Regions from separate parts of the Azotosporobacter soli genome, predicted to be linked through region 2. Evidence: riboswitches for the same ligand, from Rfam matches in the RefSeq annotation. Region 2 holds a riboswitch; each other region holds the start of a gene.
What was found. Region 2 has a riboswitch for lysine ahead of dapB (4-hydroxy-tetrahydrodipicolinate reductase). Riboswitches for the same ligand answer to the same signal wherever they lie in the genome.
Positions count from the first base shown of each region.

Region 1: linked by a shared signal. The riboswitch ahead of QTL79_RS17470 (amino acid permease) and the one ahead of dapB (4-hydroxy-tetrahydrodipicolinate reductase) in region 2 are both predicted to bind lysine.
Region 3: linked by a shared signal. The riboswitch ahead of QTL79_RS17310 (diaminopimelate decarboxylase) and the one ahead of dapB (4-hydroxy-tetrahydrodipicolinate reductase) in region 2 are both predicted to bind lysine.

Region 1 is NZ_JAUAOA010000033.1:13,738-17,018, reverse strand. Features, by position in the region: gene QTL79_RS17470 (amino acid permease) at 1-1,267, opposite strand, end outside; lysine riboswitch at 1,394-1,569, opposite strand; gene QTL79_RS17465 (sugar diacid recognition domain-containing protein) at 1,717-2,790, shown strand; gene QTL79_RS17460 ((Fe-S)-binding protein) at 2,828-3,281, opposite strand, start outside.
Region 2 is NZ_JAUAOA010000005.1:141,743-145,023, forward strand. Features, by position in the region: gene QTL79_RS07175 (aspartate-semialdehyde dehydrogenase) at 1-929, opposite strand, end outside; gene dapB (4-hydroxy-tetrahydrodipicolinate reductase) at 932-1,738, opposite strand; lysine riboswitch at 1,853-2,028, opposite strand; gene dut (dUTP diphosphatase) at 2,115-2,564, opposite strand; gene QTL79_RS07190 (M16 family metallopeptidase) at 2,545-3,281, opposite strand, start outside.
Region 3 is NZ_JAUAOA010000032.1:6,276-9,556, forward strand. Features, by position in the region: gene QTL79_RS17305 (IclR family transcriptional regulator) at 1-762, opposite strand, end outside; gene QTL79_RS17310 (diaminopimelate decarboxylase) at 896-2,179, opposite strand; lysine riboswitch at 2,315-2,484, opposite strand; gene fumC (class II fumarate hydratase) at 2,559-3,281, opposite strand, start outside.

The sequences.
Region 1 (3,281 bases), on a different contig from region 2:
TAACAAGAAGGGGAACCAACGGGTAGAGCGGTGTGCGGAAGGTCAAATCTTTCAGGCTGCCGCCTTTGGCAATAAACTCTTTGCGGAAGTTTAACTGGCACCAGCCGATGATTACCCAGATCAGGCAGCCGGTTACGCCGGTGCTGGACATTAGCCAGAGGTAAACGCTGTCGGCTGCGTAGGCACTGGTCAACAGTGACATGCAGGCCAACGCCAGCGTCAAGAAAATGCCGTTATAAGGCACATCCCGTTTCGTCAGATTGCCCAACCACTGCGGCGCCAGACCCTCTTTGGACATCGACCAGAGAAGACGCGAGCAGGCGTAAAGCGCTGAATTTCCTGCCGACAACGCGGAGGTCATAACGACGAAGCTCATAATATCTTTTGCGATCGGCATGCCCATCATGCCGAACACGTGTGCAAACGGGCTTTCAAGAACGCCGGCCTCCTGCCAGGGAATCGTACCGGCTAAAACGCCCATCGCCAGAACGTAGAAAATGATGATGCGGGCCGTGATGCCTTTGATAACGCGGGGGACATGCTTGCCGGGGTTGTCGCATTCACCGGCGGCGATGCCAACCAGTTCTGCGCCTTGGAAGGAATAAACAACAGCAACCATCGTCAGGAAGACGGCATTGAAGCCGTTAGGAAAGATTCCCTCGCCGCCGGTGTTGAAATTGCTGAACATCAGCGCTTCATGACCGCTGTTAAAACCAAACATCATACTCGCGCCTGCAATAATGAAGCCGATGATCGCGGCAACCTTGATGCTGGCAAACCAAAATTCCGCTTCGCCATAAGCTTTAACGGAAACGAGATTCAATACGGCAAGGACTACTGCGAACACGGCGCACCAGATCCATGTAGATACCATGGGGAACCAATTGTTCATAATGATGCCGGCGGCGGTAAAATCGGCCGCGATGCAAATCGCCCAGTTGATCCAGTATAGCCAACCGGTAGTGAAACCGGCCGCCGGAGAAATAAAACGAGTCGCATAACTTTGAAAAGAACCGGAAACCGGCATTGCTACCGTCAGCTCGCCGAGGCAAAGCAAGACCAGATACATGATGAAGCCGCCAAACAGATAGGCCAGCAGTGCACCAAGCGGGCCGGCTTGGTTGATCGTTTGACCGGAACCGAGAAAAAGGCCGGTGCCGATCGTGCCGCCGATAGAGATCATCATCAGATGGCGGGATTTCATGTCGCGGCGCAGAGACTCTTTCTGCGGCATCATTTGCGACAATAATGAATTTTCGTTAGACATGGAAGATACCTCCTTGTAAAAATAATAATAAGTGCGAGCTTTTCTAAAAAAAGAAAAATGGTTGCGAGGCTCTACGCCCACAACCATTACAATTCTCACATTCCGACGAACGCGAAGCTTGCGTTGCTGTGAGATAGCGCTTCATCGTATTGCTTTCGATGACAGTCCAGCATCTGTTCGATGCAAGCCCAGCAAGAAATTCTTTGGCAAAATATCCTGCTTCGGCAGTTGCCCCTTTCACTTCGGATCCTTGTTGCCTGCTCCCCGAAGATACTGATGACACCCGCGCCTCTATCCTACACGCCCTATTAATTTCCACTTAATTGTAAAGGAAAAAAAGGTGCTTGTCAATTGAACAAACCGGAAAAATGTCCGTGATACTGTATACATTGACGTTAAACGTCTGAAACCATATGATAAAAGAGGAGTAAAGTAAAGGGAGGCTGCGTATGGCAAAAAAGGAACCCATTCTTGACGCGAAATTCGCCCAATCATTGGTGGATATTATTGCAGCGGAATTAAACAAAAATGTAAATATTGTCGATGAAGACGGCATTATTATTGCTTCATTTAGTCCGGAACGAATTGGTAAATTGCATGAAGCGGCTGCGCTTCATTTAACCGGCAGTCTGGCCGAAGAATTTTCCGTTAGCGAGGCTGATGAGAAAAAATGGCCGGGCGTGCGCAGCGGATTTAACGTTGCGATCCGTTATCGCAATCGCAGGGCTGGATTCATCGGCGTCACAGGGCAACCGGAGACTGCGGCGCCTTATGCCAGACTGGCAGCCCGTTTCGTTGCCGCGGCACTGGAGGCGAACGAACGCCAGCAACTACTGCTGAAGACATTGCGGGAGAAAAAAGAGCTGCAGTCCAGCCTGCTGAATCAGATTATTCGCGTTCAGGAAGAAGAGCGACGCAAGATATCTCGCGAGCTTCACGATGAAACCAGCCAATCATTGACTTCCATTATAATGGGCTTGCGTTTGCTGGCGGAACAGATGCCGGAGGAAGCGTGGCGGGAAAAAGTGCTGGCGATGCGAGAGGTGGCGGCGGGAACGTTGGATGCGGTTCACCGTTTAGCGGTAGAGCTTCGTCCGCTTTTACTCGATGATCTCGGACTTGCACCGGCGCTGCAGCGCTATGCGGAAACATACGCTAAACAATATGGCATCAATGTGCAGTTGGATGTGAGCGAAGTTGCAGGTTGTCGTTTCTTGCCGGAGATCGAGACCGCTTTATACCGCATCGTTCAGGAGGCGCTGACTAATATTGCGAAGCATGCCGAGGCCAGTCAGGTTTGGATTTGCATCGGCAAAAAACAACGTCGTCTTTATTGTCGCGTGCAAGATGACGGAAAAGGCTTCGAGCGGACGATACTGAATAAAGCGGTTGACGGCAGACCCTGCCTTGGCATTCACGGTATGCAGGAACGGGTGGAATTGTTGCAGGGCGAGTTTGAAATTATCTCTCAGCCCGGCGGCGGTACGACCGTATGGGTTGAAGTGCCGGCCCGTAAACGATAAAAAAGCCAGATGCTGCTGCATCTGGCTTTTTATCGTTTTATTTTGCTCCGGCCTGGTACGATTGATCGAGAAGCTGGATAACATGGAGCGAATCCTGTGTCATGCCGTTTTGGATCAGACCATCTGTAATGTGCATCCGGCAACTGCCGCAGCTTGTGGCGACGATATCGGCCTTGGTTGATGCGATATCGGCAACCTTGCGGTCGTTAATCTTGCGTGAGAGTTCATAGTTGGCGAGACTGAAGGAACCACCGGCGCCGCAGCAACGGGCAGGTTCTTTCATCTCGGCGAACGTTACGCCGGGAATGGCTTGCAAAATCTCACGCGGTTGTTTCGTTACCTTAATGCCGCGCGCCATGTGACAGGGGTCGTGCATGGTTACGGTCGCAGCGACTTTGCCTAACTTGCTGCGATCGAATTTTGCGATATCCACAAGAAATTCGCTGATTTCATAGGTTTTGGCGGCAAGTTTCTTCGCCTTTTCCGTCATC
Region 2 (3,281 bases):
GCAATCGAGTCATCTTTGCGGATACGCCCGACAAAGACTTCATCACGTCCGGACGTAAAAAGAGGCATTGGATATTCCATCTCTGCAGGATCATCCTGCACTACGACGCCGGGAAATTCCGCCAGCAATTTCTTTGCTTCCTCCACTTCGATCGCTTTTTCGAATTCAATATTCACCGATTCTGAGTGGCTGCGATAAACCGGCACTCGAATCGTAGTCGCAGTGATGGCCAGATTTTTTTCATTTAAAATCTTACGCGTTTCGTTTACCATTTTCATTTCTTCTTTAGTATAGCCACTTTCGAGAAAAACGTCTATCTGCGGAATCAAATTGAAAGCAATTTGATAGTGCTTATCCAGGCTAGCGCTAGGCAATATCTTTGCTTCGACTGCTTCTTTTCGCACCGTTGCCGCCGTTTGCTGCTCAAGTTCCTCAATGCCTTCTTTGCCCGCCCCCGACACGGCCTGATAAGTCGAAACCACAACACGTTTGATAATCCCCCTATCGTGCAATGGTTTTAGCGCCATGACCATAATGATCGTCGAACAGTTTGGATTGGCAATAATGCCTTTATGTTCGCGCAACGCTTCCGGATTCACTTCCGGCACCACCAACGGGACTTGCGGATCCATGCGAAACGCACTGGAGTTGTCGATGACTACCGCGCCATGACGAACGGCTGCCGGTGCAAATACAGTACTGGCTGAACCGCCCGCGAAGAGTGCGATCTCAACGCCAGCAAACGAATCGTCGGTTGTTTCTTCTACTGTGTAAGTCTTGCCCATAAAATCGATTTTTCGGCCAGCCGAGCGTTTGGACGCCAACAATTTCAATTCGGCAAAAGGAAATTTTCGCTCTTGGATCAGCTCGAGAAACTCCTGACCAACCGCTCCCGTCGCACCGACAATCGCTACATTATACTTTTTCATTCTTATTCGCCCCTTATCGCCATTATTTTATCTAAACCATGGACAAGTCCTGTAAATTGCATGATGCTTTTGCAAGCAAGAACGACGCCCGGCATAAATGATTCGCGTGAAATTGAGTCATGCCGTATCGTCAACGTTTGTCCGAGTCCACCGAAGATAACTTCTTCGTGCGCGACATACCCAGGCAAACGCACGCTATGCAGCCGTATTCCTTCATAATCAGCGCCGCGCGCACCGGAAATCTTTTCCTCTTCATCGGGATGCCCCTGCGCCAACTTACCTCGGATAGCAGCCAGTTTTTCAGCCGTATGCAACGCCGTGCCCGAAGGCGCATCCAATTTTTGATCGTGATGCAATTCGATGATTTCAACCTGCGGAAAAAAACGCACCGCCTGTTCGGCCAGTTGCATCAGCAAAATGGCTCCGATGGCAAAGTTCGGTGCAATCAAAGCCGCTATCCCCTGTGCACGACACAAGTCGTCGATTTCCTTCAAGTCGTTTTCGCTCAATCCCGTCGTACCGACGACCGGATACACCTTATGCGCTGTCGCAGTACGGATATTATTCATCACCGATTGCGGAACAGTAAAGTCGACGACAACATCGGCCGCATTGCGTTTCAGCGTAGTTTCCAACTCCCGGTCAACCGTGATGCCAATTGAGCCAAGTCCTGCGCATTCGCCAATGTCTTGTCCCTTTCCGTTTAAGTCGACTGCACCAGCCAAAACAAGCCCATCGGCTTGTTGAACGGCTTTAACCACTTCACGACCCATCTTTCCCAACGCGCCGCATACCACAACTTTAATCATTTTCACTACACCCCTTATTTTTAAAATAGAAAACACCCGACGAGTCCAAAATCTCATCAGGTGTCTAATAGACAACGGCTAAGGCAATAACAAACAAACTGTTTGCCACGTCTTAGATGAGATAGCACTCCACCGAAAGCAAGCTTTCAATGACAGTCTTATACTTATTCAGTACAAGCCCAGCAATATATTTCGGCCATACATTGCTTCGGCAAAGCACCCTTTCTCCTCAGATCTTCGATTCCACTCTCCCTGAAGGTACTATTGAGCTCCGCGCCTCTATTCCATCCTACGAGGATGCGTCTTATGTTTAGTTAAAACATATTTTATCTAATTCCATGCGCGGTGTCAAGTTTTCTCATTTATATTTGCCGCTTTATTCTCCGGTACTGCCAAAACCGCCGATTCGTTGCGTTCCTGATTCCTCTTCCTGATCTACACAGAGATATTTATAAAAAACGCCCTGTGCAATTCTCGTCCCCGCCTCAATCGTAACCGCCTCGGTGCCATGGTTAACAATCGCAATCATGATATGCCCTTCATTATCCGGGTTGTCATAATAATCACAGTCGATGATGCCCTGTCCGTTGATTAAGCTCAACATATGCCGTAAAGCCAGACCCGAACGGATATGAATGCCAAGGTATTCATCGTTTTGCATATAAGCTTTGATTCCAGTGGGTACGAGCGTGACTTTTCCCGGCAACAACTCTACCGTTTTTGCAGCGGAAAAATCGTAGCCGGCACTACGCATCGTCTTACGTTTCGGCAATTTAAGACCTTGGTCTTGGTATGCGCCGATAAATTTAAAACCCCGTAAATTCATAGGTCACTCCTTCACGCTGCGGCCCGAGTACGGTTAAACATATTTGTCCGGCACAAAATAGTCCGTTAATCATTTTTTGCAATGACTCGCAAGTAACCGCGTCAATTTTATTCACGACTTCTTCAAGCGTCACATATTTTCCCATTATGATTTCTAGTTTTCCAAGACGTGACATCCGGCTACTTGAACTTTCCAAGCCTAAAAGCAAATTTCCTTTTAACTGCTCCTTCGCCTTTAAGAGTTCAGATTTTGAAATGCCATTCGTGCGCAGTTCCTCGAGCGTCGCTTTGATAACACGCAATACTTCTTGACCGTTTTCGGGACGCGTACCTGCATAAATGCCAAATAAGCCTGCGTCGCTATAATTGGTCTGATACGAATAAACCGAATAAGCCAGTCCCATTTCTTCTCGGATTGTTTGGAAAAGACGCGAACTGATGCCGCCGCCTAAAATGTTATTCAAAATGTGCAACGTATAAATTTCTGGCGACCCTTGCGGCAATCCCGGCGTGCTTAAACAAATATGCGTTTGCTCGATCGCTTTTTCATGAAAACTGGTTCCATTTTGAAAAAGCGGCGCCGGGCAACGTCCGGTCTCATGTGTTACAGTCGGCGATAAACAGAGTGACTCCTCAAGCATCGTCTTTAATGCTTCATGCGTCAAATTTCCTGCCGCCGCAATCACGATATTCTCCGGTCGATAATATGCATCATAAT
Region 3 (3,281 bases), on a different contig from region 2:
ATCATTCGATATTTGTTTAGTAATCCGTTTCAATTCTTCCACCATTTCAAGAAAAGACTCTGATTTCATCCTCGAGGTAGGTCCTGACATACTGAGCGCTGCAACGATTTCACTGCCGCGGGCAAGAATTGGCGTCGCAATGCACGTCAACCCCATTTCAAGCTCCTCATCCGAGATACTGTATCCCTGCCGGCGAATTTTCGCCAATTCCTCTTTCAACTTTTCCCAACTTGTAATGGTATGCGGCGTAAAAGCCTGTAACTCGACGCCTTCGAAGCGAGCCAGATAGTCAGATGAGCTGAAGGCCAACAAACACTTTCCACCGGCAGAACAATGGCAAGGCTCGCTTGAGCCGACCGGCGGCGTCAAACTAAGCACCTGCGAACTTTCCACTTTGTCAATAACGATATGCCTTGGCTGCTCTGCCGTACGGTCAAGCACCGATAAATGAACCGCTTCACGATAACTTTGCGCCAACTGTTTTGCATATGGAGCAAGTAAGCCGGCTAACGGCAGTTTATCCCGCACCATCATGCCAAGAGAATATAACCGTAAGCCAAGCCAGTAGCGTCCACTTTCCTGATTTTGCTGCACGAACCCTTTTGCTTCGAGCGTCGACAAGCTGCGATGCACCGTGCTTTTTTGCATACCGAGCAATGCAGCAATTTGCGTCACGCCCAGTTCTCTCCCTTCTTGCTGAAACAACAATAATAGATCAAGCGCTCGGTCAAGCGAGTGGACTTTTTCTTTTTCCCCAGCCACAATTTCATTCCTTTCTTTTTCCGACGTTGCCCTTCATTCAGGATACCGCGCCGCAAGCATCCTGTCCAGTTAAAAGGTCGAGGATAGAAGCAAAAAGCAAAAAACAGGCCTCTAGCGGCCTGTTTCAAAAAGTTCATTTCTTCAATATTGACGACATATCGAGTGCAGCCCCTGGAAAATCGAGCGTCGCAAAATGATCAGCCAACGTTTCCGCACGGCGTATCAATTTTACGCTATGATCCGGCCGAAGCAGCAATTCCGCCGAACGCAGCTTGCCATTATAATTGAAGCCCATCGCATGCCCATGTGCACCTGCGTCATGAATCACCACAACATCGCCCCTGTTGATTTCCGGCAGTTCCCGGTCCACCGCAAACTTATCATTGTTCTCACATAACGATCCCGTCACATCATACACATGATCGCACGGCAAGCCTTCTTTTCCCAGCACGGTGATGTGATGATAAGAACCGTATAAGGCAGGACGCATCAAATTGGCCATGCAAGCATCGAGTCCGACATAATTCTTGTAGATTTCTTTTTTATGTAACGCGGTCGCCACCAGATAACCGTACGGTCCAGTAATCATACGACCGCACTCCATCGTAATTTTGAGCGGCGCCAGACCTTTTGCAAAAATCATTTCCTCATAAGCGCGCCGCACACCTTCCCCGACATATTCAAGGTCGACAGCCTCCTGCTCAGGCCGGTACGGCACGCCGATTCCGCCACCAAAGTCGACCAATTCCATTCGGATGCCGGTTTTTTCATAAATTTCGCCAATCAGGTCAAACATCATCTTGGCCGTTGTGACAAAGCCATCCGGGCTGAGTTCGTTCGAAATCACCATCGTATGCAAGCCGAAGCGGGTAGCGCCTTTGGCTTTTGCCATCGGATACGCTTGCAGAATCTGCTCTTTGGTCAGGCCATATTTCGCCTCTTCCGGATAGCCAATGATGTCATTTCCTCCAGCCATCAAAGGACCCGGATTATAGCGAAACGAGATCATCTCCGGCATGCCGACATGTTCCGTCAAATATTCGATGTGACTGATGTCATCAAGATTGATAACCGCGCCCATGTCGACCGCCGCCTGATACTCGTTAGCCGGCGTCGCATTTGACGAAAACATGATTTCTTCGCCGCCGATTCCGGCAGCTTGCGCCAAATATAGTTCTGCCAGCGAACTGCAATCTGCGCCAAAACCTTCCTCCTTAAGCAACGCCAGAAGATATGGGTTCGGAGTGGCCTTAACAGCAAAGTATTCCTTAAACTCCGGTGCCCAGGAAAAAGCAGCCTTAAGACGGCGTGCATTCGTGCGAATTCCTTCTTCGTCATAGATATGAAACGGAGTCGGATAAGTCCGAGTGATTTCTTGCACTTGCGCCAAATTGAATGGTACTTTCTTTTCCGCCATGAGTCATTCCTCCTACAAAGTCCCTTACTTCAACAAGATTCCGTCGCCAAAGAAATGGAGTCACCCTTTATACAAAAAAGCGGTTCGCGCATTATCTCGCAAACCGCTTTAAATCCTTATTTACAGGATTCAGCGCTGCAAGATAGCACTCCACCCCTATGGGGTGACAGTTCAGTACTTATTCAATACAGAACCAGCAAAAAGAATTGCCTTAACTTTTCACTTCGGCGGCCGCCCCTTTCTCTCTCCTTCATCGCTGGCTGCTCAGGACAGTTACTATTGGTTGCCGCACCTCTATCTCGGTGGCAATATTCACTTGTCATCTGCTTATCAGTATAATCACAATGAGAGTGGTTGTCAATACGCCTCCTTTGCAGGTTTAACCTAATGTCGGTTTAACCAACTTCACCGGATCCATATATGAATCATAGTCAGACTCGTTAACGTATCCACTGGCCAGCGCCGCCTCGCGCAGCGTGATGCCTTCCTTGGCCGCCCGTTTTGCAATTTCTGCGGCCCGGTCATAGCCAATCAAAGGAACCAGTCCGGTAATTAGGATCAGCGATTGATTCAAATTATGTGAAATCCGTTCCCGGTTCGGTTCAATCCCGGCCACGCAATGACCCCGGAACGAATCCATTGCATCACTTAATAGGCGAATCGACTGTACCAGATTATAGGCAAGCACCGGCATAAAGACATTCAACTGAAAATTCCCTTGGCTAGCGGCAAAACCGACCGTTGCATCATTGCCAAACACTTGGGTTACGACCATCGTCAGCGCTTCCGCTTGCGTTGGATTTACTTTGGCCGGCATGATCGAACTTCCGGGTTCGTTTTCCGGTATTGTTATTTCACCAATGCTGCAGCGCGGCCCACTGGCCAACCAACGCACATCGTTGGCAATTTTCATCAAATCGGCGGCTAGCGCCTTCAGCATGCCATGCACGACCGCGATCTCATCCTTGCTGCTCAGCGCATGAAATTTGTTCGGTGCACTGCGAAATTGCTCGCCCGTCAAACGTGCAATCACTTGCGCAACCGACACGGCAAAATGCGGATGCGAGTTAATTCCCGTCCCGACCGCGGTTCCGCCCAACGC